Linked DNA regions of Azospira inquinata. The protein of the gene in region 2 binds, or shares a complex with, the protein of the main gene of each other region. Links are inferred from orthologs where the notes say so. Each region holds a gene or a part of one and is shown on either strand. Other genes may lie near its edges.

The links.
Region 1: the proteins of Azoinq_RS09250 (region 2) and uvrB are in contact, whole or in part, in a crystal structure (PDB 7EGT), measured with the Thermus thermophilus proteins. The link is inferred for Azospira inquinata from one-to-one orthologs. Residues at the interface, in WP_096412145.1 of Thermus thermophilus: His654, Arg656, Phe657, Gln666, Asp668, Glu669, Lys680, Arg681, Leu682, Ser683, Lys685, Tyr686, Ala687; in WP_096411307.1 of Thermus thermophilus: Glu23, Leu25, Arg26, Asp27, Gly28, Glu29, Arg30, Phe31, Arg55, Glu326, Asp327, Phe328, Glu379, Ser382, Gln383, His398, Gly400, Arg401.

The regions. Positions count from the first base shown.
Region 1 is NZ_CP064782.1:3,197,480-3,213,282, forward strand. The notes cover bases 12,757-15,715. They hold uvrB (excinuclease ABC subunit UvrB), read right to left. Parts: upstream 15,298-15,715; coding sequence 13,216-15,297; downstream 12,757-13,215. Other genes in these bases: Azoinq_RS14475 (low molecular weight protein-tyrosine-phosphatase), read right to left, coding at 12,757-13,130; Azoinq_RS14485 (amino acid aminotransferase), read left to right, coding at 15,441-15,715. Outside these bases: acpP (acyl carrier protein), read right to left, coding at 63-299; 3-oxoacyl-ACP reductase FabG, read right to left, coding at 407-1,150; fabD (ACP S-malonyltransferase), read right to left, coding at 1,155-2,081; Azoinq_RS14420 (beta-ketoacyl-ACP synthase III), read right to left, coding at 2,115-3,074; phosphate acyltransferase PlsX, read right to left, coding at 3,076-4,113; rpmF (50S ribosomal protein L32), read right to left, coding at 4,185-4,364; Azoinq_RS14435 (YceD family protein), read right to left, coding at 4,406-4,900; Azoinq_RS14440 (Maf family protein), read left to right, coding at 5,026-5,619; Azoinq_RS14445 (SAM-dependent methyltransferase), read left to right, coding at 5,623-6,339; Azoinq_RS14450 (S49 family peptidase), read right to left, coding at 6,402-7,367; Azoinq_RS14455 (Rieske (2Fe-2S) protein), read right to left, coding at 7,377-7,730; Azoinq_RS14460 (HAD family hydrolase), read right to left, coding at 7,709-8,365; 23S rRNA pseudouridine(955/2504/2580) synthase RluC, read right to left, coding at 8,349-9,335; Azoinq_RS14470 (Rne/Rng family ribonuclease), read left to right, coding at 9,749-12,517; more of Azoinq_RS14475, read right to left, coding at 12,609-12,756; more of Azoinq_RS14485, read left to right, coding at 15,716-15,803. UniProt on the Escherichia coli protein: The UvrABC repair system catalyzes the recognition and processing of DNA lesions. A damage recognition complex composed of 2 UvrA and 2 UvrB subunits scans DNA for abnormalities.
Region 2 is NZ_CP064782.1:2,000,611-2,012,820, reverse strand. The notes cover bases 57-3,078. They hold Azoinq_RS09250 (UvrD-helicase domain-containing protein), read right to left. Parts: upstream 2,694-3,078; coding sequence 420-2,693; downstream 57-419. Other genes in these bases: Azoinq_RS09255 (HD-GYP domain-containing protein), read left to right, coding at 57-238. Outside these bases: more of Azoinq_RS09255, read left to right, coding at 1-56; Azoinq_RS09245 (hypothetical protein), read left to right, coding at 3,214-3,630; leuS (leucine--tRNA ligase), read left to right, coding at 3,827-6,466; Azoinq_RS09235 (LPS-assembly lipoprotein LptE), read left to right, coding at 6,485-7,009; holA (DNA polymerase III subunit delta), read left to right, coding at 7,009-8,013; Azoinq_RS09225 (hypothetical protein), read right to left, coding at 8,201-8,476; Azoinq_RS09220 (glutamate-5-semialdehyde dehydrogenase), read left to right, coding at 8,629-9,885; Azoinq_RS09215 (chalcone isomerase family protein), read left to right, coding at 10,104-10,688; Azoinq_RS09210 (methylated-DNA--[protein]-cysteine S-methyltransferase), read left to right, coding at 10,741-11,286; site-specific tyrosine recombinase XerD, read left to right, coding at 11,333-12,208. UniProt on the Escherichia coli protein: A helicase with DNA-dependent ATPase activity. Unwinds DNA duplexes with 3'-5' polarity. Translocates on single-stranded DNA with 3'-5' polarity. Initiates unwinding more efficiently from a nicked substrate than double-stranded DNA.

The DNA.
Region 1 (15,803 bases), 1.2 Mb from region 2 along the record:
CTTCTTAAGGACAGGGCCGGTATCTTGCGATACCGGCCCCAGAAAAGCGACGCAAAAAGGAATTACTTTTGGTGGGAAGTAACGTAGTCGATCGCTTGTTGCACGCTGGTGATCTTTTCGGCTTCTTCGTCGGGGATTTCGGTTTCGAATTCCTCTTCCAGGGCCATCACCAGTTCCACGGTGTCCAGCGAGTCCGCGCCAAGGTCATCCACGAAAGACGATTCGTTTTTGATATCGGCTTCGTTGACGCCAAGTTGTTCGGCAACGATCTTCTTGACGCGCTGTTCAATGTTTTCCATCAAAGACTCCTTCCCTATTATTGGGTATGTGATACAAACTTGCGTATTCTACCAAACAAGCGGCGCCGCACAAAATTTCGGCCGCCGCCGAGTGGTAACCAGATAACTCAATCCATGTACATGCCGCCATTCACGTGCACGGTGGTACCGGTCACGTAGGCGGCGGCAGGGGAAGCCAGGAAAGCCACGGCCGCAGCAATGTCTTCCGGCTTACCCAGGCGGCCCAGGGGGATGTTGGACAGAAGGCCCGCCTTCTGCTTTTCATCCAGGGCCTTGGTCATGTCCGTATCAATGAAGCCGGGGGCCACGCAATTGACGGTGATATTGCGGCTGCCCAGTTCCTTCGCCAGGGAGCGGGAAAGACCGGACACCCCAGCCTTGGCGGCACAGTAATTGGCCTGACCCGGGTTACCCGCGTGCCCTACCACGGAAGTGATGTTGACGATGCGTCCTTGGCGGGCTTTCATCATGCCCCGCATTACCGCCTTGCAGAGGCGGAAAACGGACTTCAGGTTGGTGTCGATCACCCCATCCCATTCATCGTCCTTCATGCGCATGGCCAGATTGTCACGAGTGATCCCGGCGTTATTCACCAGGATGGTCACGGGAGCAAATTCTTTTTCGATGCGAGCGATAAGAGCATCCACCTGGGCTTGGTCCCGCACTTCCAGTACCGCCCCCTGCCCCTTGGCGCCGGCTTCCTGCAAATAGGCGGTAATGCGCCCGGCGCCCTCTTCCGTGGTGGCCGTGCCGATTACCGTGGCCCCTTGGCGAGCCAGTTCCCGGGCCACCGCCTGGCCGATTCCCCGGGAGGCCCCGGTGACCAGCGCAACTTGTCCTTCCAGCACCATCTTCTTACTCCAGAGAAAGGTTGTTTTCGATGGCGCCCGCATCCGCCAGGGCCACCCCCGTTACGCCGTCGGCGCAACGCTTGGTGAGTCCGGCCAGGACCTTGCCCGGACCGCATTCCGCTACCGTAGTGACGCCCATTTCGGCCATTTTGCCAATGGTTTCCACCCAGCGCACCGGATGGAAAGCCTGGCGCACCAGGGCGTCCTTGATCTTTTCCGGTGCGGTTTCTACCTTCACATCCACGTTATTGATGACCGGGATGGTGGGGGCAGCAAAGTCCAGGGCTTCTAGGCGCTGGGCCAGTTTTTCCGCCGCCGGGCGAATTAGGCTGGAGTGGAAGGGGGCAGACACGGGCAGCGGTAGGGCCCGCTTAGCGCCCTTGGCCTTGCACAGGACCATGGCCCGTTCCACCGCATCCTTGTGACCGGCAATGACGGTTTGGCCCACTGCGTTGAAATTCACCGGCTCCACCACCTCGCCCTGGGCTGCTTCGGCGCAGGCCGCCAAAATCCCGGCATCATCCAAGCCCAGAACCGCCGCCATGGCGCCGGTCCCCAGAGGCACCGCTTCTTGCATGGCCGCAGCCCGCAGACGCACCAGGGGTACGGCCTCGGCAAAAGGCAGGACGCCAGCGGCCACCAGGGCGGAATATTCCCCCAGGCTGTGGCCGGCCAGCACCGCCGGACACTTGCCTCCCTTTTCCTGCCACAGGCGCCACACGGCGATTCCCGCGGTAAGCATGACGGGCTGGGTATTGACGGTCTGAGCCAGGGCTTCCGCTGGGCCTTCGGCCACCAGTTGCCACAGATCTTCGCCCAACGCCCGAGAAGCTTCATCAAAAGTGGCGCGCACCACCGGCGCGTCCCCGTAGGCCGCCATCATGCCGATGGATTGGGAACCCTGTCCGGGAAAAACAAACGCAAAGCTCATTTTTTTCTCCGTGTTGCCCGATGGCTCGGGACGTTAAAACTGCACCAGGGCGGCACCCCAGGTAAACCCGCCCCCTACCCCTTCGAGGAGCACCTTCTGCCCCGGCTGAATGCGCCCGCTGCGCATGGCTTCATCCAGGGCCAGGGGAACGGAAGCGGCGGAGGTGTTGCCGTGGTGATCCACCGTAACAATCACCCGCTCCATGGGCAGCCCCATTTTTTTTGCCGTGGATTCGATAATGCGGATATTGGCCTGATGGGGAATGAGCCAATCCACGGACTCCGGCGCCACGCCTGCGGCGGCACAGGTTTCCCCGGACACTTCCGCCAGAATGCGCACCGCAAATTTGAAGACCGCCTGGCCATCCATGCGCAGGAAAGGGTCACCGATGACCTGGCCGCCGCTCACCTGGCCGGGCACGGACAACATGCCCGCCATACTGCCGTCTGCGTGCATGGTGGTAGCCAGAATCCCCGGGGTTTCCGAGGCCTCCACCACCACCGCACCAGCCCCGTCGCCAAAGAGGACGCAGGTGGCCCGGTCCTGCCAGTCCAGGATGCGGGAAAATACTTCCGCCCCCACCACCAGGGCCCGCTTATGGGAGCCGGAACGAATAAATTTTTCCGCCACCCCCAAGGCATAGACGAAACCGCAGCAAACCGCCTGGAGATCGAAGGCGGTCGCCCCCTTGTTTCCCAAGCGCCCCTGCAACAGGCAGGCGGTGGAAGGAAAAATAAAGTCCGGAGTGGAGGTGGCGACAATAATCAGATCCAGATCGCCCGCCTCAACCCCAGCTTGGGCCAGGGCCCGATTGGCGGCATGAAAGGCTAGATCGGAAGAAGTCTGGCCTGCCTCGGCGAAATGGCGGGAACGAATGCCCGTCCGGGTCGCCACCCATTCATCGCTGGTATCCACACCCTGGGCAACCAGATCGTCATTAGTGACCACCCGGTCGGGCAGGTAACTACCAACACCAGTGATTTTGGCAAACATGTCAGGGCGACTCCTGATGAGAATGGGTGGATTCAGCCAGGGCGGGGGCGTAACGGGCCACCCGACCGGAAATCAATTCAAGCATCTTGCCCCGGACTTCTCCGGCAGCACAGGCGATGGCATGTTGGAAAGCAAAGGCATCGGCGGAGCCGTGGCTCTTCACCACAATGCCCTTCAGGCCCAACAGGGTGGCCCCATTATAGCGACGGTGATCCACCCGTTTCTTAAAGCCCTTGAGGACTGGCAGGGCAATCAGGGCAATGAGTTTGGTCAGCCAATTACGGCGGAACTCCTCTTTGAGGAAGAAGGCCAGCATCTGAGCCAGGCCTTCCGTGGTCTTGAGGGCCACATTGCCGACGAAACCGTCGCAAACCACTACGTCCGCGTCGCCCTTAAAGACCCCATCCCCTTCCACATTACCGACAAAGTTGAGGCCGGAATCTTTGAGCAGTTCGGCGGCGTGCTTCACCACGTCGTTGCCCTTGATGTCCTCTTCGCCGATGTTGAGCAGGCCCACGCTGGGGTGCTCTTTTTTGTCGATGGCGGAGGCCAACATGGCCCCCATGATGCCGAACTGGAGCAGGTTTTCCGGGCCGCAATCCACATTGGCCCCCAGATCCAGCATATAGACATGGCTGCGCATGGTGGGCAGCACGGTACAAATGGCAGGACGGTCAATGCCCGGCAGCATTTTCAGCACAAACCGGGAAATGGCCATGAGGGCCCCCGTGTTGCCCGCCGAAACGCAGGCATCCGCCTCTCCGGCTTTGACCATATTCACGGCCACCCGGATGGAGGAGTCCTTTTTGTTGCGCAGGGCCTGAGCCGGGGGATCGTCCATCGTGACCACTTCGCTGGCATGCTTAATGGACACCCGGGGAGGCAGGGGGGTGGGCAGAACGGCCCGAATTTTGTCTTCCTGGCCAACCAGGACGACTTCCACATCTTCAGCGCCAGACAAATAGGCAAGCGCCGCCGGCACGGTAACGCGGGGACCGTGGTCACCGCCCATGCAATCAATCGCTATTGTGATTCCCATCCGAGGGCTCGAATTGGGTAAAAGAAAAGGCAGGGGCCCGCAACGGGGCCGCCTGCCTTGGAATGGGGAGATTACTCGCCCTTGGCCTGGGTGACCTTCTTGCCACGGTAGAAGCCGTTGGGGCTCACGTGGTGGCGCAGATGGGTTTCGCCGGTGGTGGGTTCCACGGCCAGAGCCGGGTTGGTCAGAAAATCATGGGCACGGTGCATGCCACGCTTGGAAGGGGACTTCTTGTTTTGTTGAACGGCCATGTCAGGAAACTCCTAAATTGATCCAATTACAAATGCCAGCTTTATTGCGGTCGCGTTTTCAGATTTGCCAACACCCCAAAAGGAGAGGCTTCCTTCTGATCATCAGCTTTCGGTAGAGAAACGCAGCGTTCGTGACGGGGCACCACCGGCAGATTGAGAATGACCTCATCTTCCACCAGGGCGGCCACATTCATTTCCCGGGAAGCTGGAACAAAATCCCTGGAGTCATCCTCCAGGTCATCCTGAGAAATCTCGCGCCCTTCGGGCACCAACTCAAGAAGGCTATCCACGCTCAACGGGAAATCAACGGGCTCAAGGCAGCGCTGACAAACCAGGGAAAGAACCCCGGCCACGCGCAAACGCAACCTCAACTCGCCACGCTTTCCAACTTTCCCTTGGAGGGAATACTGGATGCTGCCGCTTTTCTCTGCCAGCAAATCATGCAGCCGCGTCAAGTCTGCTAACTGTAGTCGCCCTTCCTGGGTCTCCACATTCCTAGCAAAAGATTGGCTGTCGATCACTTTCTGTTGCGACATAGGGCGCGGATGATATTATTTTTGGCTTACCGTGTCAAAGAAATAGCCACTTTTCCCGCCTGTTTTTTCAAAATAGGCAAGACCTTACGGTCTCCACCTAGTCCGTTTTCTACGCCCATTCTCCTATGACCACCGCCCAACGCCAGCCCCTGGTGCTGGCTTCCACCTCCCCCTATCGCCGGGAACTCCTGGAACGCCTGAACCTTCCCTTTCTCTGTGCCGATCCCCAGGTAGACGAAACCCCTCTGCCGGATGAAGCACCGGAACCCCTGGCCCTGCGCCTGGCCGAAGCCAAGGCCCGAGCGGTGGCCAACCAGCACCCAGACGCCCTGATTATCGGCAGCGACCAGGTGGCCTACCTGGGGCAACAGCGCTTCGGCAAACCGGGCAATCACCCCAACGCGGTACGCCAGCTCAGTCTAATGAGCGGAAAAACCGTCAATTTCTTCACCGGCCTCTGCCTCTTTAATGCTCGTAGCGGCAAAGCGCACCTTACTGGGATTCCTACCCTGGTAACGTTTCGGGATCTGACAGAGGAGGAAATCCAGACCTATCTGCATCAGGAGCAGCCGTACAATTGCGCCGGCGCCGCAAAATGTGAAGGTCTGGGCATTGCCCTGCTGCGCAGCATCCGGGGGGATGACCCCAACGCCCTGATCGGTCTCCCCTTAATCGCCCTCTGCGATTTTCTCAAACTTGAAAACTATCCCATTCTCTAGCCCATGTCTTTTGGCACCCTCTACCTGATTCCCGTCCCCCTGGGCCCCAACAGCCCGGAACAAGTCCTGCCCCCTCCCGTCCTGGAGCAAGTACGCCAGCTGGAGCGCTTTGTGGCGGAAAACGCCAAGAGTGCCCGGGCTTTTCTGAAAAGCGCCGGGGTTACCCGTCCGTTGCGGGATATCCCCATCGCGGAATTGAATGAGCACTCCACCCCGGAACAGGTGCCTCCACTCCTGGAGCCTCTGCTGCAAGGGCAAGATGTAGGCCTGGTATCGGAAGCCGGCTGTCCGGCGGTGGCCGACCCGGGGGCGGCTTTGGTACGCCTAGCCCAGCAGCGGGGCGTCCCCGTGGTTCCCATGGTGGGCCCCTCTTCCCTGCTGCTGGCGTTGATGGGGTCAGGGCTTTCCGGTCAGCACTTCGCCTTCCACGGCTACCTGCCCGCCAAGGAAGAGGAACGGGGCCAGAAGCTGAAAGCCCTGGAAAAGGAATCCCGGTACCTGCAAAGCACCCAGATTTTTATCGAGACCCCCTACCGTAACCGGGCCATGTTCGAATCCCTGCTCAAGGCCTGCCAGGGAAATACCCTCCTTTGCCTGGCCACGGATATCACCCTCCCCTCCGAAGCCATCCGCACCCAGACCGTAAGCGCCTGGAAGGCATCCCCTTTGCCGCCGGATCTGGAGAAAAAACCCACAGTGTTCTTGTTCTTGGCCCAATAAAAAAGGCCTCCCAAAGGAGGCCTTTTTTGCGGCACCGGAAAACCGGCATCCGGGGGCAAAGCCTATTCCGCCTTGGCGGAGGCTTCCATCTTCAGGGAGTGGACGGCCCCCTGGATAACGTCAGCGCCAAAGCGCTTGGCGAAACGCTCGGCGATGTTTTCCCGCATGGTGTAATCCAGGATCTTGTCCGCCTTGATGACGTCCCGGGCCACGGAATCCACCGTGCCGTAGCCGTCGGCCAGCCCTAGCTCCACTCCTTTGGAGCCAGTCCAGACCAGGCCGGAGAACATGTCCGGGGTTTCCTTGAGGCGCTTGCCCCGCCCCTGACGCACCACGCTGATGAACTGCTGATGAATTTCCGTCAGCATGGTTTTTGCGTATTCCTTCTGTTTGGGATTCACCGGGGAGAAGGGGTCAAGAAAGCCCTTATTTTCCCCGGCGGTCAGCAGGCGCCGCTCCACCCCCAGCTTATCCATGGTACCGGTAAAGCCAAAGCCATCCATTAGCACCCCGATGGAACCGATCATGCTGGCCTTATCCACAAAAATCTTGTCCCCGGCCACGGCCACGTAATAGCCGCCGGATGCGCACATATCCTCCACCACCACATAGAGGGGGGTTTTGGGGTACTTTTGGCGCAGACGATGGATTTCGTCGTTAATCATCCCAGCTTGAACCGGGCTACCGCCGGGGCTGTTGATGCGCAGGATAACCCCGGCCGTCCCCTTGTCCTCAAAGGCGGAATCCAGGGCTGCGTTGATTTTTTCCGCGCTTGCCTCTCCGTTGGCTTCAATGGTGCCATGGAGATAAATCACCGCCGTGTGGCGGCCATCGGCCAATTTATCCGAACCGCCCCAGTCCACCACATAGACCAGAATGGCAGTGAGATAGGCAAATCCCAGAAGCTTGAAGAAAATCCCCCAGCGCCGGCGGGTTTTCTGCTCCTCCAGATGGGAAAGGGCTAGCTTCTCCAGGAGCTTATGCTCCCACTGAGGGTCTTGGGAGGGGGGGTGTTGGGGGGTATCCATGATAGGGGCTTATTCTTCTTCAGACATCAGATAGACGGAATCGCCTTCTTCGGCAACGGTGAGGGGAATCAATCCCCGTCCGTTGCATCGTCCGCCCAGACAGTGGCCGGATTCAGGGGCGTAAAGGGCGCCATGGGTGGCGCAAACCAAGTATAACTTGGAATAATCGAAAAACTCCCCTTCCTGCCAATCCAGCTCCACGGGCACGTGGGTGCAGCGATTAAGGTAAGCATATACCTTGCCGCGAAAGCGGACCACAAAGGCGGGAACCTCTTGGCCCCGGCGCACAAAGGAGAAGCGCACCCCTTTGCCACTCTCTTCCAGGTCCGAGGCAGCACAAATCAGGCGTTTTGTAGCAGCCATTCCCGGAGCTCCTCCACCGAATCACAACAGACTGCCGCCCCTGAATCCAATAACTGGGCCTTGGGATGGGCCCCATAGGTGACCGCCACCCCGGTAACTCCGCCGTTGCGGGCCATTTCCATATCGTGGGTAGTATCCCCGATCATCACCACCCGCTCCCGGGGCATCGCCAGTTCTTCCATCAACTCCTCCAGCATCTGGGGGTGGGGCTTGGAAAAACACTCGTCGGCACAACGGGTGGCATCGAAGTAACGTCTCAAACCACTATGTTGCAGGGCCCGGTCCAACCCCACCCGGCTTTTTCCGGTAGCCACCCCCAGAAGATGGCTGGTTTCCGCCAGGCGAGCAATCAGGGATTCAATGCCTGGGAACAGCACCAGGTCCTGATCCTGGGAAAGGTAATGGCGGCGGTAACTATCCACCATTTCCGGGTAACGGGAGGGGGGCAGGCCGGGTACGGCGGAGCGCAAGGCTTCCTCCAGGCCTAGGCCGATGACGTGGCGGGCCGCCGCATCGGAGGGGGGCGTTACCCCCAATTCCCGGCTGGCGGCCTGGATGGCCCCGGCAATGGCGCCAGCGCTATCCAGAATCGTGCCATCCCAGTCAAAAACCACCAGATCAAAGCGACGCGCCATATTCCAAAGACTCCGTACGATTCAGAAAATCCAGAAACTGTTGTAAAGGAGCGGGTAACGGGGCCTCCACAGACAGGGTTTCCCCGCTCAGTGGGTGGGGAAAGCGCATTTGGTAGGCGTGGAGGAACATGCGTTTTAGCCCCTGTTTTTGCAGGGCCTTATTGAGTTCAAAATCCCCGTACTTATCGTCCCCAGCAATGGGAAAGCCCGAATGGGCCAGATGCACCCGAATCTGGTGGGTCCGCCCTGTCTTTAACTGGGCCTCCAGCAGGGAAAACCGCTGCCAGCGGGACATGAGACGAAAGACCGTGTGGGAAGGCTTGCCCTCTGGCGCTACCCGTACCCGCCGCTCCCCGTTGTCCAACAAATACTTAAACAGCGGCTGGCGCACATTGCGCACTTTGTCCATCCAACGCCCGGATACCAGGGTCAAATAGCGCTTATCCGCACGCCCCCCTTCCCGAAACATATCGTGGAGGGCGGTCAGAGCAGAGCGCTTTTTGGCTACCAGGAGAATGCCTGAGGTTTCCCGATCCAGACGATGGGCCAGTTCCAGGAACTTGGCCTGGGGGCGCTGCTGACGCAAGGCCTCGATCACTCCGAAAGACACCCCACTCCCCCCGTGGACCGCAATCCCCGCCGGTTTGTTGATGATGACCAGGGCGTCATCCTCGTAGAGCACGGGTAAATCGGCCTTGAGGGCTTGCCCCCGCACCTCTTCGCTGGCTTCTTCCGCCTCGCTGGCGGCGAAGCGCATGGGAGGGAGGCGTACCAGGTCCCCGGCTTGCAGGCGATAGGCCGCCGCGACCCGGCGGCTGTTAATGCGGACTTCGCCGCTACGCAGGATGCGGTAAACGTGGCTTTTAGGAATGCCTTTGCAAATGCGGAAGAGGTAATTATCTAGGCGTTGCCCACCCTCTTCTTCGCCAATAATCAGCTTGGTTACAGAATTTTTGCTAAGGCCTGTCATTTTGAATATACTGGGGCAGGTTTTAGCCCCCCTGCGAAAGAACAATTCTTGCTATAAGACCGAACAGACTTACCCCGGCCACATTCCGATAAGGAAACGGGGTGGGAATTCCGGCAGGCCAAAGATTTTTCGCTTGTGCCAACCTGCACAAGGTCGCAACGGTGAAAACCAACTGGTTAAGTTCGCTCACCAAAAGCAGCGATACTACTCGTTTTGCGCTTAACTGGCACGTACGGATTCCCTCCCCAGCGAGTCACGCAGCCTGATTTTTCAGCCGGGCTGCGGGGCTTTCAGCGATTACTTTCCCACCTTTAGTTGCCATACCGAAATCCGGATGAAACCACGTATTTTCAACTAATTGTGTCGCTACCGGCGTAGGGAGCCCGTCCGTGCATGAGCGCGGGAGCCACCGAATGAAACGCATGCTGTTCAATGCGACACAGGCCGAAGAACTCCGTGTCGCCATTGTGGACGGTCAAAAATTAATTGACCTAGACATTGAATCGGCCGCCAAGGAACAACGCAAAAGCAATATTTACAAGGGTGTCATTACCCGCATCGAACCGAGTCTCGAGGCCGCTTTTGTCAATTACGGCGAGGAAAGACACGGTTTTCTCCCTTTCAAGGAAGTTTCCCGCTCCTACTTTCAACCCGGCGTGGAAGCCGGCAAGGCCACCATCAAGGAAGCCTTGAAGGAAGGCCAGGAAGTCATTGTTCAGGTTGAAAAAGATGAACGTGGCAATAAGGGCGCAGCCCTTACCACCTTCATTTCCCTGGCTGGCCGCTACCTGGTGCTGATGCCCAACAATCCCCGGGGCGGCGGCGTTTCCCGTCGCGTGGAAGGGGACGAACGGGCCGAACTGCGGGACATCATGGATCAGCTGGAAGCCCCCCAGGGCATGAGCCTGATCGCCCGTACCGCCGCTATCGGCCGTAGCGCGGAAGAACTGCAATGGGACTTGAACTACCTGTTGCAACTGTGGAGCGCCATAGAAGGCGCTGCTGCCCAGCAGACCGGCCCCTTCCTCATCTATCTGGAAAGCAGTCTGGTGATCCGGGCCATCCGGGATTACTTCCAGCCGGACATCGGCGAACTGCTCATCGATACGGACGAAATTTTCGAGCAAGCCAAAGCCTTCATGGGCACGGTCATGCCCAACAACATCAATCGGGTCAAGCGTTACGAGGATGATGTTCCCCTCTTCTCCCGCTTCCAGATTGAGCACCAGATCGAATCCGCCTATTCCCGTCAGGTCAATCTGCCCTCTGGCGGCGCCATCGTCATCGACCACACGGAAGCCCTGGTGGCCTGTGACGTCAATTCCGGCCGCGCCACCCGGGGTCAGGACATTGAGGAAACGGCCCTGAAGACCAACCTGGAAGCCGCCGAGGAACTGGCCCGCCAGTTGCGGCTGCGGGACTTGGGCGGTCTGGTGGTCATCGACTTTATCGACATGGAAAGCCCCCGCAACCAGCGGGAAGTAGAAAACCGGTTGCGGGACGCCCTGCGTCATGACCGTGCCCGGGTACAGATGGGCAAAATCAGCCGCTTCGGTTTGATGGAACTGTCCCGTCAGCGCCTCCGCCCCGCCTTGGCGGAAACCAGCTACATCACCTGCCCCCGCTGTACCGGCACCGGCCACATCCGCTCCACCGAATCTGCTGCCCTGCACATCCTGCGCATCCTGGAAGAGGAGGCCATGAAGGACAATACGGCCACCATCCATGCCCAAGTGCCAGTGGATGTGGGCACCTTCCTGCTCAACGAAAAACGCAACGAAATTCAGTCCATCGAGCTTCGCCACAAGGTCACGGTCCTGCTCATCCCCAACATCCACCTGGAAACCCCGGCCCACTCCATCGAGCGCCTGCGCCATGAGGATTTGAATCTAGAAGAGACGGCCCAACCCTCCTACAAGCGGGTTGCGGCGCCGGCAGACGAAGACAAGCTGCCTTCCCTGGCCGCCGCCACTTCGGCGCCCCGGCAGGAAGCTGCCGTGAAGCACATTGCGCCCACCCAGCCTGCCCCCATGGCCCAAGAGCCCAAGACTGCGGTCACCACGGAAGATGGCGGCATTATCGGCAAAATCTTCTCCTGGTTCCGGGGTAACAAAAAGACCGAACCGGCAGCCGAACCGGCCGCTACTCCCCGTACCCGCAGCCGCAGCACTCCCCGGGACAATCAAAACCGGGAAGGTCGGGGTCGGGGTCGGGGTCGCAACAACCGGAACGGGGGCGAAGAATCCCGTAACGGCAACGGCTCCCGCAACGAACGGAGCGGGGCTGCCAGCGAAGGGGATAGCCCCAAGGAAACCCAGCGGGAACCTCGGGAAAACCGACGCCAGCGCGGCGAACGGAATACCGAAGGCAACGGGGAGCGGAGCGAACGTCGCAGCCGTCAAAGCAATCGGGGAGAAACGGCCCCGGTGGCGGAGGAAATGAATAAGACCGCCGCCTTGATGACGCCCCAGGACAACAACGACGCCCAAGACCCGAACGCCAATCAGGAAGGGAATGGTCGGGGACGTCGGGGGCGGCGTAATAACCGGCGGGACCGCAACGAACGCCGGCCTCAGGAAGGTACGGCGGATGCCGGTGTAGAAAGCCCCCGGAACGAGGGGGTAAGCGAGCCCACTCCCACGGAGGTGGTCGCCCCTCAAGCCCATCAGGAAGCTGCCGTGATTGCTCCGCTGGTTTCTGTTCCGGAAGCAGTCCCGATGGTCGCCCAGGCACCGGAAGTCTCTGAACAAGAAGCAGTGGCTCCGGTGGTTGTCGAGGTCGCCCAGGCTCAGGACCCCGTGGCTCCGGCTCCCGTCCCGGCTCCGGTGGAGCCCGCGCTGACCCCGGTCGTCCCCCAAGAGGAAGCGGCTCCGGTTGTGGAAGAGGCTAAGGAAGAAGTGCCTGCGCCCGTCGCCCATACCCCTGTCACTGAGGCCGAACCCGAACCGGCTCCGGTACAAGCAGTTCCGGCCCCTGCCCCCCTGGTTGCTCCGGTGACGGTGGATTTGGATCAGGCTTTGGCCAGTAGCGGCCTGGTGCTGGTGGAAACCAGCCCGACCAAAGTTCTGGCTGCCGTCCCGGCTCCGGTGGAAGAAGCGCCCAAGCCCCGTCGGCGCCGCCCCGCTCCCGTGGCGGTAAGTAACGAGCCCTTGGTTCAGGTGGAAACTGGGCCTAAAGCCTAAACCGCTTCCACCCAATAAAAAAGCCCGGGAAACCGGGCTTTTTTATTATCCCTAAAGGGAAGAATGCTCCCCCGGAGTTTGCCCTCAGCTCCTACAATGCCGGAGAGGCCCGATTCCCAACCGCCTTGGCCCCCGGGGTCAGCCCCAACTCACGACGCAAACTGTCCAGCAGCCCCTGGGCGGCATCCTCCAGCATATCCAGCACCAGATCGAAGCCCTGGCCCAGCCCATAATAGGGATCGGGCACCTCTTCTTCGTGGAAGTGGCGGGAATAGGACATCATCAGGCGCAAGCGATGGCTGCGTTCCTGGGGGCACAAGCCCCGCAGGAATTCCAGGTTGGCTTTATCCATGGCCAACACCAAATCGAAGCTGCGCAGATCTTCTTCCACCACCTTGCGCGCCCGTAAGGTGGAAATGTCCAGCCCCCGGGCCTGAGCCGCCCGCTGGGTGCGGGAATCCGGCGCTTCGCCCACGTGGTAGCCATGGGTTCCAGCAGAATCCACCAGAATACGGTCGGTGAGCCCGGCTTTTTCCACCAGACGGCGAAAAACGCCCTCGGCCGTAGGGGAGCGACAAATGTTCCCCATGCAAACGAACAATATTTTTATCATGCCTGCCTCCTCCAGGGGCCACCGCTAAGTGAGTCCGGTGCCCTGGTTGTTACCTGCAAAAAATCTCCCCGTGCAGCCTTGGTGCCTATTCACTGTCCGGCACAACGGCACCGAACAGGGCCTGTTTGAGCTTGAAAAGCTGGTCTCTGGAAGCCGCAGCTTTTTCAAACTCCAGGTTCTTAGAAAATTCTTGCATTTGCTTTTCCAACCGTTTGATTTCTTTAGCGACTTCTTTTTCGCTCAAGGATTCGTAATTGGCCTGGGTTTGGGCTGCTTTCAGTTCCCGGGTAGCGGAATCCGCGTCATAGACTCCATCAATAATATCCTTGATTCGCTTGGCCACCCCCTTGGGAACGATACCGTGGGCCTCGTTAAAGGCCAACTGCTTGGCCCGGCGCCGCTCCGTTTCCCCGATGGCTCGCTGCATGGAGTCGGTCATCCGATCCGCGTAAAGAATGGCGGTGCCGTGAATGTGCCGGGCCGCCCGGCCAATGGTCTGAATCAGGGAACGTTCGGAACGGAGGAACCCCTCCTTGTCCGCATCCAGAATGGCCACCAGGGAGACTTCCGGAATATCCAGCCCTTCCCGTAACAGATTGATGCCCACTAGAACGTCGAATTCCCCCAGGCGCAGGTCCCGGATAATTTCCACCCGCTCCACCGTGTCAATATCGGAATGGAGGTAACGGATACGGATGCCGTTTTCCCGCAAATAATCGGTCAGATCCTCTGCCATACGCTTGGTCAGGGTGGTAACCAAAACCCGCTCCCCGACACCAATGCGTTTGTGAATTTCGGACAGTAGGTCGTCCACCTGAGTGGATGCGGGGCGCACCTGGATTTCCGGATCCACCAGGCCAGTGGGGCGTACCACCTGCTCTACCACCTGCCCCTGATGTTGCTTCTCGTAATCCGCTGGGGTGGCGGAAACGAAAACGGTCTGGGGCATGAGCTGTTCGAATTCGGCAAATTTCAAGGGCCGGTTATCCAGGGCGGAAGGCAGGCGGAAGCCATATTCCACCAGGTTTTCCTTACGGGACCGGTCCCCCTTGTACATGCCCCCCACCTGGGAAATGGAAACGTGGGATTCATCAATAAACATCAGGGAACCCGCTGGCAGGTAGTCCAGCAGGGTGGGAGGCGGGTCCCCGGCTTTACGGCCGGAAAGGTGGCGGGAGTAATTTTCGATCCCCTTGCAAAATCCCAGTTCATTGAGCATTTCCAGGTCAAAACGGGTCCGCTGCTCGATGCGCTGGGCCTCCACCAGGCGCCCTTCCTTATGGAAAAAGGCAACCCGATCCCGCAGTTCCGCCTTGATTCCCTCCATGGCCCGCAGCACGGTTTCCCGGGGCGTCACGTAATGGCTGGAGGGATACACGGTAAAACGGGGCAGCTTCTGCATCAGGTGCCCGGTGAGAGGATCGAAGAGCTGGAGAGTTTCGATTTCGTCATCGAAGAGGCAAATCCGTATGGCGTATTCCCCGTGTTCCGCCGGGAATACATCAATCACGTCTCCCCGCACCCGGAACGTGCCCCGGTGGAAATCCAGTTCATTCCGCTCATACTGCATTTCCGCCAGGCGCTTAATGATGTCCCGCTGGTCCATCCGGTCTCCGGTCCGGATGTGGAGGATCATGTTTTGATAATCCTGTTTGTCCCCAATGCCGTAGATGCAAGACACGGTGGCCACAATCACCGCATCCTGGCGCTCCAGCAGGCTTTTGGTGGCGGATAGGCGCATTTGCTCAATGTGGTCATTGATGGCCGAATCCTTTTCAATGAACAAATCCCGGGCAGGCACATAGGCTTCCGGCTGGTAGTAGTCGTAGTAGGAAACGAAATACTCCACCGCATTTTCCGGGAAAAACTCCCGGAATTCCGAATACAGCTGGGCTGCCAAGGTCTTGTTCGGGGCCAGCACCAGGGCCGGGCGCCCAATGTGGGCGATTACATTGGCCATGGTGTAGGTCTTCCCTGAGCCCGTCACCCCCAGCAGGGTCTGGAAGGACAGGCCATCCCCAATGCCCTCCACCAGCTGGCGTATGGCCTCCGGCTGATCCCCGGCGGGAGGGAAAGGCTGGTGCAGCCGAAAGGGACTATTGGGGAAAGTCACCACCGGTGTTTCGGAAGGTTCGGGCGGATTGCTGCTGTTGGGTGTTTGGGTCATGGTAGAATTATCAGTTGCGCCCGTGATTTTGAGGAGCTTTTTCGACTTCCACGGGGCGCGTTGCAATTTGGCTTTTATTATTCCGCAATTCGAGGCTCGACGCATGACGCCGCGCCCCGTGACTGGCAAACCAGGAGTGCCTAATGACCTCGATTTTCGCTGCCGTGGAGCAAGCTCCGCGGGATCCCATCCTTGGCCTGAACGAAGCGTTCAACGCCGATACCCGCCCCACCAAGGTGAACCTTGGTGTCGGCGTGTATTACGACGATAACGGCAAGATTCCGTTACTCGCGGCTGTCAAGGCGGCAGAGAAAGCCCGCCTGGAAGCCCAACCTCCCCGTGGCTACCAGCCCATCGACGGTCTGGCCGCTTACAACAAGGGGGTGCAAGCCCTGGTGTTCGGCGCCCAATCCCCCCTGGTCACGGAAGGCCGGGTGGTGACCGTTGAAGCCCTGGGCGGCACCGGTGCCCTGAAGATCGGCGCCGATTTCCTCAAGCGGACCTTC
Region 2 (12,210 bases):
CCCGGCCATTCTGCAAACCTTTCTGGCCAAGGCCCCCCTGCTCTACGCCCGGGTTCAGGCCCTGGACGAAGCCGGGCTGGTGGATTTGCTGGCGGGGCGGATACGCCACTACTTTTTCCGGGGCCTGCTGGACCCGGTGGCGCGCAAAAGCTTTGTGGCCAATGCGCGGCACCGCCTGGGCCTACGCCCGGCGGAGGTGGGGGACCGGCCGGAACACCAGACGGGGCGCCTGGGCTAGGGCCCCTCGCCCGGAAAGCCTTGGCAGACGGGGGTGACAAGGGCCACCCCGGGGTAAAGGCTAATGGACAAGCCTGCTGGCCCGCCCACCGGGTACAAGCAATACGGACGCCCCTTTCCCGGGGCCGCCGAGGAAGATCAGCCAACCACGGCCATTCCCGGCCAGTTTTTGGGGCCAGCCTTTAAAGAGGGGTGAGCTTGGCGTATTCCAGGGCCAGCCACTTCATCCCGGCGCCGCCGAAATTGACCTGGACCCGGGCGTCCGCCCCCCGGCCTTCACAGGCCACGATCACCCCTTGACCGAATTTGGCATGGGCCACCCCCTGGCCCACCCGCAGGCCGCTGCCCGGCACCGTGGCCGGGCCCGTGGGGGCGCTGTCCCAGCCTCCGTAGCTGGGGGAGGATTCCCCTGCCCCATAGCCCGTTTCCGCCGCCCGGTTGAGGCGCAGCAGCAGGGCCGGGGGAATTTCCTCCAGGAAGGAGGACACCAGGCAATAGCGGGTCTGGCCGTGGAGCATGCGGGTCTGGGCGTGGGAGAGGTAGAGCCGGTCCCGGGCCCGGGTAATGGCCACGTACATGAGGCGCCGCTCTTCTTCCAGCCCCCCCGCGTCCAGCAAGGCGTTTTCGTGGGGAAAGAGACCCTGTTCCAGGCCGGAGATGAAAACCACGTCAAATTCCAGGCCCTTGGCCGCATGGACGGTCATGAGCTGGACCGCCTCCTGGCCTTCCCCGGCTTGGTGTTCCCCCGCCTCCAGGGAAGCGTGGGCGAGGAAACGGCCCAGCATGGTTTCCGAGGCCGGGTCCAGGGGCGCCGCTTCCGTGCCCCCCGCTTCCGCCACGGCCAGGGGATCCGCTTCCCCGGGGACAAAGACCGGGTCCAGGGCCACCAGATTGGCGTCGTCCCCCACGAAGGCGGCGGCGGCGTTGATCAGTTCGTTCAAGTTTTCCAGCCGTTCCTGGCCGTCTTTTTCCGTGCGGTAGTGGGGGGCCAGACTGCTCCGTTCCACCACGTGTTCCACCATTTCCGGCAGGGGCAGGCTGCGGGTTTCCTGGCGCAGTTCCTCCACCAGGCGGATGAAGGCCCCCACACTGGCTCCGGGCTTGCCGGGCAGTCCGGCGGCGGCGTTGTAGAGGCTGGAATTGCCCCGGTGGGCGGCCTCCTGGAGATGTTCCAGGGTCCGGGCGCCGATGCCCCGGGCAGGGAAATTCACCACCCGCAGAAAAGCGGTGTCGTCATCCGGATTGGCGATGAGGCGCAGATAGGCCAGGGCGTGTTTCACTTCCTGGCGTTCAAAAAAGCGCAGGCCCCCGTACACCTTGTAGGGCACGGCCCGGGTGAAGAGTTCGTGTTCCAGCACCCGGGACTGGGCGTTGGAGCGGTAGAGCAGGGCGATCTGGTTGCGGGGCACCCCGTCCCGCACCAGTTCCCGCACCTCTTCCACCATCCAGCGGGCTTCGTCCAGGTCGGAGACGGCCTCATAGACCCGGATAGGCTCCCCGGCCCCCTGGTCGGTCCACAGGTTTTTCCCCAGGCGCCCCTCGTTGTGTTTGATGAGGGCGTTGGCCGCATCCAGGATATTGCCGTGGGAACGGTAGTTCTGTTCCAGGCGGATCACGTTGTCCCCGGCGAATTCCCGCTCGAAGTCCCGCATATTGCCCACTTCCGCGCCGCGAAAGGCGTAGATGGACTGGTCGTCATCCCCCACGGCGAACACCGCCGCCCCCGGGGCACCGGTGACGCTCCCTTCCATGCCCGCCAGGAGCTTCAGCCAGGCGTACTGGAGCCGGTTGGTATCTTGGAATTCATCCACCAGGATGTGGCGGAAACGTTCCTGATAGTGGCGGCGCAGGGGCTCGTTGCGGCTCAGCAGTTCAAAGCAGCGCAGCAGCAGTTCGGCGAAATCCACCACCCCTTCCCGCTGGCACTGGACCTCGTATTCGCTCCACAAATCCACCCGGCGCCGGGTGTAATCGTCCCAAGCCTCGGCCTGGGCCGGACGAATGCCCTGCTCCTTGTGGGCGTTGATGAAATTCATCAATTCCCGGGGGGGGAATTTTTCATCGTCCACATTGAGGTTTTTCAGGAGGCGCTTGATAGCCGCCAGCTGATCCGCGCTGTCCAGGATCTGGAACAGGGCGGGCAACCCGGCTTCCTTGTGGTGGGCCCGAAGCAGCCGGTTGCAGAGACCGTGGAAGGTGCCGATCCACATGCCCCGGGTGTTGATGGGCAGCATGGCCGCCAGCCGGGCCTGCATTTCCTTGGCCGCCTTGTTGGTGAAAGTCACCGCCAGCAGGCCATGGGGACTCACCTGGGAGGTGGAGATGAGCCAGGCGATGCGGGTGGTGAGCACCCGGGTCTTGCCCGACCCGGCCCCCGCCAGAATCAGGGCGTGCTGGGGCGGCAGGGTTACGGCTTGGAGTTGGGGAGGATTGAGGTGGGCAAGCAGGTCGGACATGGCAAGGCTTTCGGAAGGACGGGGAATTATAGCCGCCCCAGGCGCCTTGCCCCCGGTCGCCGGTGGTCAGCGACGGGGTCGGCAAGACGGAACTTTCCGGGGAGGCCCCAGGAAGTCCCCCCAACCTCCCCCGTTTTTCCCCGCGCCCCACAGCATCCATGAGCTCTGGCATGGCTTTTTTGCCCCGTAACCGCCCTCCGCTCCCCCGCCTTCCCCGGTTTCCATGACAGAGGGAAAAATGTCCATCCGGCGCCCAGGCCCGCCCTACTTGGCCCTGGGAAGTTTTTGTTGCGCCGCAGCAACAAAGATCAAAACGGCGTGGCTTACCTACGTAATATCCGCAGTAACCCTATAAATCCAGTGGGTTATAATACGTATTGCAATGCAACAGAAACGGCTACCGGAGGGCGCAGATAAGCGTCTTTCCCGCCTCCTCCGGCGTCCCTTCCTGACCACTCACCGTTCCCAACGCGGCCTGGCCGGGAGCCGGTTCTGGACATAACCAGAAAGGAAGCAAACCATGAAAACACCCATGATCCTGCCCTGGGTCGCCCACAAAGCGGGCCTGAGCGAAGCGGAAGCCCGCGCGCTCTGGCAACGGGCCCAGGAAGAAGCCGCCACCCTCTGCCAGCAGCGGGACGGCAACGATTTCGCCAGTCAGGCCCTGGAACGGCTCCTGACCCTGGCCAAGATTGACCACGATGCCATTCCCCGGGAAGGGAAGACGGGCACCACGGATCAAGCCCCCTGCCCCCCTTGCTTCACCGGTGTGGCCCTGCCCGCCGCCTATGCGGAGGCCGCCCCCAACATGAGCTGGATCTGGGGTCACCAGGGGCGCATGGCCCAGTTCGGCCTGACCGCCGCCGTCAATGCGGCCAAGTTCTGGCAGGACACCTGGAACGGCCTGTTCAAGCCCTATGTGCGCTTCGGCAGCTAAAGGGCGCCCCGCAAGAATTGCAGTAACTCCTCCTCTGTAGTCTGTAGCTTGTTTGACGGCGTCGGGATCACTCCTGACGCCGTTTTTTTATGGCCATCGGCCCCGCCCGGCCCGGCCCACCGTGATTCGGTCCCAGGCCCGAGGGGCGAGCGGTTATAATTTCGTCCTTTGAAACACTTCATTCTGGCCCGACCCCATGCAGGAAAAATATCAAGCCGCCGCCGTGGAAACCGCCGCCCAACAGCACTGGGTTCAAACCCAGGCCGCCCGGGCCGTGGCAAACCTCTCCCAGCCCAAGTACTACTGCCTGTCCATGTTCCCCTATCCCTCCGGGAAGCTGCACATGGGCCACGTGCGCAACTACACCATCGGCGACGTGCTTTCCCGCTTTCACCAGATGCAGGGCTTCAACGTGCTCCAGCCCATGGGCTGGGACGCCTTCGGCATGCCGGCGGAAAACGCCGCCATCCAGCACCAGGTGCCTCCCGCCCAATGGACCTACGCCAATATCGATTACATGCGCAGTCAGCTCCAACGCCTGGGCTTCGCCATCGACTGGGAACGGGAAATCGCCACCTGCAAGCCGGACTACTACCGCTGGGAACAATGGCTGTTCACTCGGCTCTTTGAAAAGGGCCTGATCTACAAGCGCCTGGGCACGGTGAACTGGGACCCGGTGGACCAGACCGTGCTGGCCAACGAACAGGTCATCGATGGCCGGGGCTGGCGTTCCGGCGCCCTGGTGGAAAAGCGGGAAATCCCCATGTATTACATGAAGATCACCGCCTACGCCGAAGAACTGCTGGCAGACCTGGATCAGCTGGAAGGCTGGCCCGAGCAGGTACGCCTGATGCAGAAAAACTGGATCGGCAAGAGCACCGGCGTGCGCCTAGCCTTCCCCTACGAGCTGGACGGTAAAGCCGACAAGCTGTGGGTTTTCACCACCCGGGCCGACACCTTGATGGGGGTCACCTTCGTGGCCGTGGCCGCCGAACACCCCCTGGCCACCCGGGCCGCCCAGAACAATCCGGAACTGGCCGCCTTCATTGAGGAATGCAAAAAAGGGGGCGTGGCCGAGGCGGATATCGCCACCATGGAAAAGAAGGGCATGCCCACGGGCATCTTCGTCCAGCACCCCCTCACCGGCGAAAAGGTGGAAGTGTGGGTGGGCAACTACGTGCTCATGAGCTACGGGGAAGGGGCCGTCATGGCCGTCCCGGCCCACGATGAACGGGATTTCGCCTTTGCCCAGAAATACGGCCTGACCATCAAGCAGGTCATCGCCGCAGCAGGGGAAAGCTTCAGTCTGGACGGCTGGCAGGAATGGTACGGGGACAAGACCCGGGCCGTCTGCGTCAATTCCGGCAAATACGATGGCCTAGCCTATGAAGCCGCCGTGGACGCCATTGCCGCCGATCTGGCCGCCAAGGGCCTGGGGGAAAAGAAGGTTCAGTTCCGCCTGCGGGACTGGGGTATTTCCCGGCAGCGCTACTGGGGCTGCCCCATTCCGGTGATCCATTGCGACAGCTGCGGCGACGTGCCCGTGCCCGACGACCAGCTGCCCGTGGTGCTGCCGGAACAGGTGCAGGTCACCGGGGCCGGTTCCCCCCTGGCGAAAATGCCCGAATTCTATGAAACCACCTGTCCCAAGTGCGGCAAACCGGCCAAGCGGGAAACGGACACCATGGACACCTTCGTGGAGTCTTCCTGGTACTTCCTCCGCTACGCCAGCCCGGACAGCGACCAGGCCATGCTGGGCAAGGAAGCGGCCTACTGGTGCAAGGGCGGTATCGATCAGTACATCGGCGGCATTGAACACGCCATCCTGCACCTGCTCTACTCCCGCTTTTTCACCAAGCTGATGCGGGACGTGGGGGTCTTCGACTTCGGCGACACCCAGCTGAAGCTGGACGAGCCCTTCGCCAACCTGCTCACCCAGGGCATGGTGGTGGCCCCCTCCTTCTTCCGGGAAGACGCCAGCGGCAAGAAACAGTGGTTCAACCCCACGGAAGTGGATGTGACCACGGACGACCGGGGCCGCCCCGTGGGCGCCACCCTCAAGGCCGACGGCCAGCCGGTGGTGATCGGCGGCACGGAAAAGATGTCCAAGTCCAAGAACAACGGGGTGGATCCCCAGGCCCTGATCGACCAGTTCGGGGCGGACACCGCCCGGCTGTTCATCATGTTCGCCGCCCCCCCCGACCAGTCCCTGGAATGGTCCGACGCCGGGGTGGAAGGGGCCCACCGCTTCCTCAAACGGCTCTGGAAGCTGGTCTATGAACACACTCTGGAAGGCCCGGTGGAAGCTTGGAACGGGGAACAGCCGGCGGAAGACCTGGCCACGCCATTGAAGGATTTCCGCCGCCACCTGCACCAAACCATTGCCAAGGTGACGGACGACTTCGGCCGCCGCAAGCAGTTCAACACCGCCATCGCCGCCGTGATGGAACTGCTCAACGCCTACGCCAAGCTGGACAGCGACTCGGACGCCGCCCGGGCGGTGAAACAGGAAGCCCTGGAAGCCGCCGTGCTCATGCTCTACCCCATCGTGCCCCACATCGGCCAGGCCCTTTACGGGGAACTCCGTCCCGGCGCCGACGCGGGCCGTCAGGCCTTCCCCAAAGCCGATCCCGCCGCCCTGGTGCAGGACGAGGTGGAACTGATGGTGCAGGTGAACGGCAAGCTGCGGGGCCGCATTACCGTGGCCGCCACCGCCGACAAGGGGGCCGTGGAAGCGGCTGCTCTGGCCTCGGAAAGCGCCCAGAAGTACATGGAAGGCAAGGCCCCCAAGAAGGTGGTGGTGGTGCCCGGCCGTCTGGTCAATATCGTTGTTTAAGCCCCGAGGAGAGCGTCCGTGCGCCGCCTGATCCTGCCCTGTCTGGCCCTGCTGGCCGGCGTCCTGATGCTCTTCGCCGCCGGTTGCGGCTTCCAGCTCAAGGCGCCCCCGGCCCTGCCCTTCCACACCATGAAAATCGATCTGCCGGAAAACTCGGACGTGGGTATCTACCTGCGCCGGGCCATCCGCACCAGCAGCACCACCCAGCTGGTAGATAAGGCGGAGGACGCGGAAGCCATCTTCGTCCAGACCAGCTACCTGCAACAGCGGGATGTGCTGTCCTATAGCGGCGGCGGCAAGATTCAGGAATACCAGCTGCGGATTCTCATCGCCTATCGCATCACCGACCCCAAGGGTCGGGACCTAACCCCGCCGGTGAACCTCACCCTGCACCGGGACATGACCTACGGGGATAGCGAAATTCTCTCCAAGGAGCAGGAAGAAACCATGCTCTGGAAGGACATGCAGCAGGATGCGGCCCAGCAGATCATGCGCCGTCTGGCCGCCATCAAGCCCCTCAATCCGGACGACGAGGACGAGTAGTGGCCCAGCTCAAGGCTGAGCAACTGACGGCCCAGCTGGAGCGGGGCCTGGCCCCCCTCTACACCCTGTACGGGGACGAGCCCCTGCTGGTCATCGAGGCCGGGGACGCCATCCGGGCCGCTGCCCGGCACCAGGGGTTCAGCGAACGGGAGGTGCTGGTAGCCGGCCCGGGCTTTAACTGGAATCAGCTGGCCCAAGCCTGCGGCAACCTTTCCCTGTTCGGGGAACGGAAACTCATCGACCTGCGCATTCCCACGGGCAAGCCCGGGCGGGAAGGAGGCCAGGCCCTCCAGGAATTCGCCCAGCGCCTAAGCCCGGACATCCTGGTACTCATTACCCTGCCCGAGCTTTCCTGGCAGGAAGAAAAATCCGCCTGGTTCACCGCCCTGACCCAGGCCGGCACCCTGGTCAAACTCAATGCCCCGCCCCTGGCCGAGCTGCCCGCCTGGATCGCCGGGCGCCTGCAACGCCAGGGCCAGAGCGGGGACCGGGACGCCCTCCAGTTCATCGCCGAACGGGTGGAAGGCAATCTCCTGGCCGCCCACCAGGAAATCCAGAAAATTGGCCTGCTCTATCCCCCCGGCCCCTTGAGCCTGGAACAGGTGCGAGAAGCGGTGCTCAACGTGGCCCGCTACGACATCGACGATTTACGCGCCGCCCTCCTGGCCGGGGACATGGGCCGTCTGTGCCGCACCCTGGACGGCCTGCGCCAGGAGGGGGAAGCCCCGCCCCTGGTGCTGTGGGCCCTCACCGAGGAACTGCGGGCCCTCGCCGCCATCAAGACCGGTCTAGTGGCTGGGCGCCCTTTGGATTTGCTGTGCAAGGAACAGCGGGTCTGGGGCCCCCGCCAGGCGGCCATGAAGCGGGCCCTGCAACGCCTGGATCTGCACCGGCTGGTGCGGGGACTGGCCCAGGCCGCCCGTATCGACCGCTGCATCAAGGGTCTGGAGCCGGGCAATGTGTGGGAAGCCTTCCTGCGCCTGGGCCTATCCCTGAGCGTCTAAGCCCAGGGGCTCGGTAAACGGCAAAAGCCCGGGCAACCGGGCTTTTTTCTTAGCTTCTGGCTGGGGCCAGGGAGAATGCTAAGGGTCAGACCCTGGGGCTCCCGCCGGCCATCCGGGGCGGAAACCGTTGCCGCCCACCTGTTTGCCGGGCTCCCCCGGCCACCACCGTTCCCGTTATCAAGACAACTCAGGCGGCTTTTTCCCCACCGGCAGGGGGAACATCGTCCGCTGCCGGTGCCTCCCCATCGGCCTCTTCCCCCTCCAGGTGTTCCCAGGCGCAATCCACATCATGGCCCTTGGGACGCAGGGCGGGCAAGGGGGTTTCCCGGACCAGACACTCGCCTTTGCAGTTGTCGTCCACCACCACCACGCCCACCTCGGCATCCACCTTCCGGTCCCCGTCCCAGTAGCTGCATGTGGCGCATACCTGGATTTCATTGGGGAGAATTAACTTGCGACTCATCGGGAACTCCTACGAAGTGCGGTCTCTGTGAGGGACTCTGACAGCAGCTTGGGGCGAAAGTTTAGTCTATATCCGCACTTTCAGTAAGGACATGGGGGGTTGGGGCCTCGGGGACCGCTATAATGGGCCCTTCCCCTGGACGCCGAAACATCATGGATATCAAGGACTACATGCACTCCCTGGGCCGCCAGGCCCGCGCCGCTTCCCGGCTCATGGCCAAGGCCGACACCAACGCCAAAAACCAGGCCCTGAAAGCTATCGCCAGCGCTATTCGGCGGGAAGAAGCCGCCCTCCTGGCCGCCAACGGGGAAGACCTGGCTGCCGCCCGGGCTGCCGGACTGGCCAGCGCCATGCTGGACCGGCTCACCCTGACCCCGAAAACCGTGGCCACCATGGCCGCTGGTCTGGAACAGATCGCCGCCCTGCCCGACCCCATTGGGGAAATGACCGATCTGCGTTTCCGCCCCTCGGGCATCCAGGTGGGCCACATGCGGGTGCCCCTGGGAGTCATCGGCATCATTTACGAAGCCCGGCCCAATGTGACCGTGGATGCGGCGGGGCTGTGCATCAAGTCCGGCAACGCTTCTATCCTCCGGGGCGGCTCGGAAGCCATTCGCAGCAACCGGGCCCTGGCGGCCCTGGTCCAGGAAGGGTTGGAAGCCGCCGGTCTGCCCGCCGAGGCGGTCCAGGTGGTGGAAACCACGGATCGGGCCGCCGTGGGGGAACTCATCACCATGCGGGAATTCGTGGACGTCATCGTGCCCCGGGGGGGCAAGGGCCTCATCGCCCGGCTCCTGGCCGAATCCCGGGTGCCCATGATTCAGCATCTGGACGGCAACTGCCACGTTTATGTGGATGAGGGGGCCGATCCGGCCAAGGCCCTGAAAATCGTGGAAAACGCCAAGACCCAGCGCTACGGCACCTGCAATACGGCGGAAACCCTGCTGGTGGCCCGCTCCGAAGCCGCCGCCCAGCTCCCCGGCCTGGCCGCCATGCTGACCGCTAAAGGGGTGGAAATCCGGGGCTGCCCGGAAACCCAGGCCCTAGTGCCCACGGCCAAGGCTGCCACGGAAGCGGACTGGGGCGAGGAATACCTAGCCCCCATCATCGCCGTAAAGGTGGTGGCCGGGCTGGACGAAGCCATTGAGCACATCAACCGCTATTCCTCCGGCCACACGGAAGCCATTGTCACCGAGGATTACAGCCACGCCATGCGCTTCCTCCGGGAGGTGGATTCCAGTTCCGTGATGGTCAATGCCTCCACCCGCTTTGCCGACGGCTTTGAATACGGCCTGGGGGCGGAAATCGGCATTTCCACGGACAAAATCCACGCCCGGGGCCCGGTGGGCCTGGAAGGCCTCACCAGCCAGAAATGGGTGGTACTGGGGAACGGCCAGGTGCGTAGCTAAGGCCCCAGGGGGGCGGGCAGCCCATGCCGCCCCGGTGCCGAGCGGGGATGGGGCCCCAGAGGGCGGGCCCGGGGGAACTCCCCCATGTTACCGGTTTCCAACCGTCATGCTTGCCCCCGGTCCTGCCCCATTCAGCCGGGGAGCTTGAGTTTAAGGGCAGCAAGCGGACCCTGCCCCGCCTTATCCAGACGGTCCGTCCAAAATCAGGAGACAGCCCCATGAAGCACCCCTTGCTCACCACCCTGCTGGCCGCCACCCTACTGGTCGCCGGCCTCAACGCCCGGGCTACGGAAGTGGCCGGTGTACGCTTCGACGACCGGCAGCACCTGGAACAGCAGGAGCTGGTGCTGAACGGGGCGGGTCTGCGCTCCAAGTTTTTCATCAAGGTCTACGCCATGGGCCTTTACCTGCCGGAAAAAAAGACCGATGCGGCCGGAGTGCTCAATAGCAAAGGCCCCAAGCGCATTACCATCGTGCCCCTCATGGAACTGAGCGCCCAGCAGTTTGTGGAAGCCCTTTCCGGCGGCATTGAAAAAAATCTCAGCGACACGGAAATCGCCCCCCTCAAGGACCGGCTCCAGACCTTCGACAACACCCTATTGGCCCTGGGCAAGGCCAGCAAAGGCACCCCCATCGCTTTGGACTGGGTGCCGGGCAAGGGTACCCGGCTGGTGGTGGGTGGCCAGGCCAAGGGCAATCCCATCCCCGGGGAAGACTTTTACCGGGCCCTGCTGCGCATCTGGCTAGGGGACAAGCCCACCCAGGGCGACCTGAAGGACAACCTGCTGGGCAAGGCCTCCTGATCCATACACATCGGGGGCCCAGCCTCCGGGCCCCTCAGGCCTCGCCGCGACCATGACCACGCCCCTTGCCCCTTCCTCTGCTCCGGAGATCTCCCCCTCCCCCGGGCCTTTTCAGGCCGTAGTGGCCGCTCCCGGCTTTGCCCTGGGGCTGCGCTGCGAAGGGGAAAGCTTAACCGGCATCCACTTCCTGCCCCCGGGCCCGGCCCGAGCTGGGACCACGCCCCTGGCCCGGGAGGCGGCCCGCCAACTGGCGGCCTATCTCCAGGATGCCCGCTTTGCCTTTGACCTGCCCTTGGCGCCCCGGGGGACCCCGTTTCAGCACCGGGTCTGGCTGGCCATTGCCGCCATTCCCCTGGGACAGACCCAAAGCTACGGGGAGCTGGCCCGGGCCTTGACCTCCTCCCCCCGAGCCGTGGGGGGCGCCTGCGGGGCCAATCCCCTACCCCTGGTGGTGCCCTGCCACCGGGTGATTGCCCAAAGCGGCCGCCTCAACGGCTTCGCCCATGAAAAGGAAGGCCAGGGGAACGGCTTTTATCTGAACATCAAACGCTGGCTACTGGCCCATGAAATCCCGGAGCGTTACACCCTCCGCCCCTGACGGGGAGGAAAAACCCCACCGCCCGGACCCGGCCGACCAGGGGGAAATGGACGCCTTCTGCGACGCCCTGTGGCTGGAAGACGGCCTGGCCAAAGCCTCCCTGGACAGCTATCGGAGCGACCTTCTGGGCCTGACCCTGTGGCTCATGGAACAGGGCTGCCCGGGCTTGGCCGGAGCGGATGAAGCCGCCCTGAGCGCCTACCTGGCCCACATCGCCCAGGCGCATCGGGCCAGTTCCCAGGCCCGCTGCCTATCCACCCTGCGCCGTTTTTACCGCTGGCAGCTGGCCCAGGGCCGCATCGGCGCCGATCCCACCCTGCGCCTCTCCATGCCGGTCAAGCCTTCCCGCCTGCCCAAGGTGCTTTCCGAAGCCCAGGTGGAAAACCTGCTGGCCGCCCCGGACTGCACCACCCCCCTGGGCCAGCGGGACCGGGCCATGCTGGAAACCCTCTACGCCACCGGCCTGCGGGTCTCCGAACTGGTGAATCTGAAGCTCCACGAGGTGAGCTTCGACATGGGAGTGGTGCGGGTTTTCGGCAAAGGGTCTAAGGAACGGCTGGTGCCCCTGGGCCAGGTGGCCCTGGACTGGCTGGGTGTCTTTATTAAGCAGGGCCGCCTCACCCTGCTGGACGGGCGCCAGAGCGACGCGGTGTTTGTCACCGGCCGGGGCGGCCCCATGACCCGCCAGATGTTCTGGACCCTGATCAAGCGCTATGCCCTGGTGGCCCACATCGACCCGGCCAAGCTCTCCCCCCACGTGCTGCGTCACGCCTTCGCCACCCACCTGCTCAACCACGGCGCCGATCTGCGGGTGGTGCAACTGCTCCTGGGCCACTCGGACATTTCCACCACCCAGATTTACACCCACGTGGCCCGGGAACGGCTCAAGGAACTCCACGCCATTCACCACCCCCGGGGCTGAAG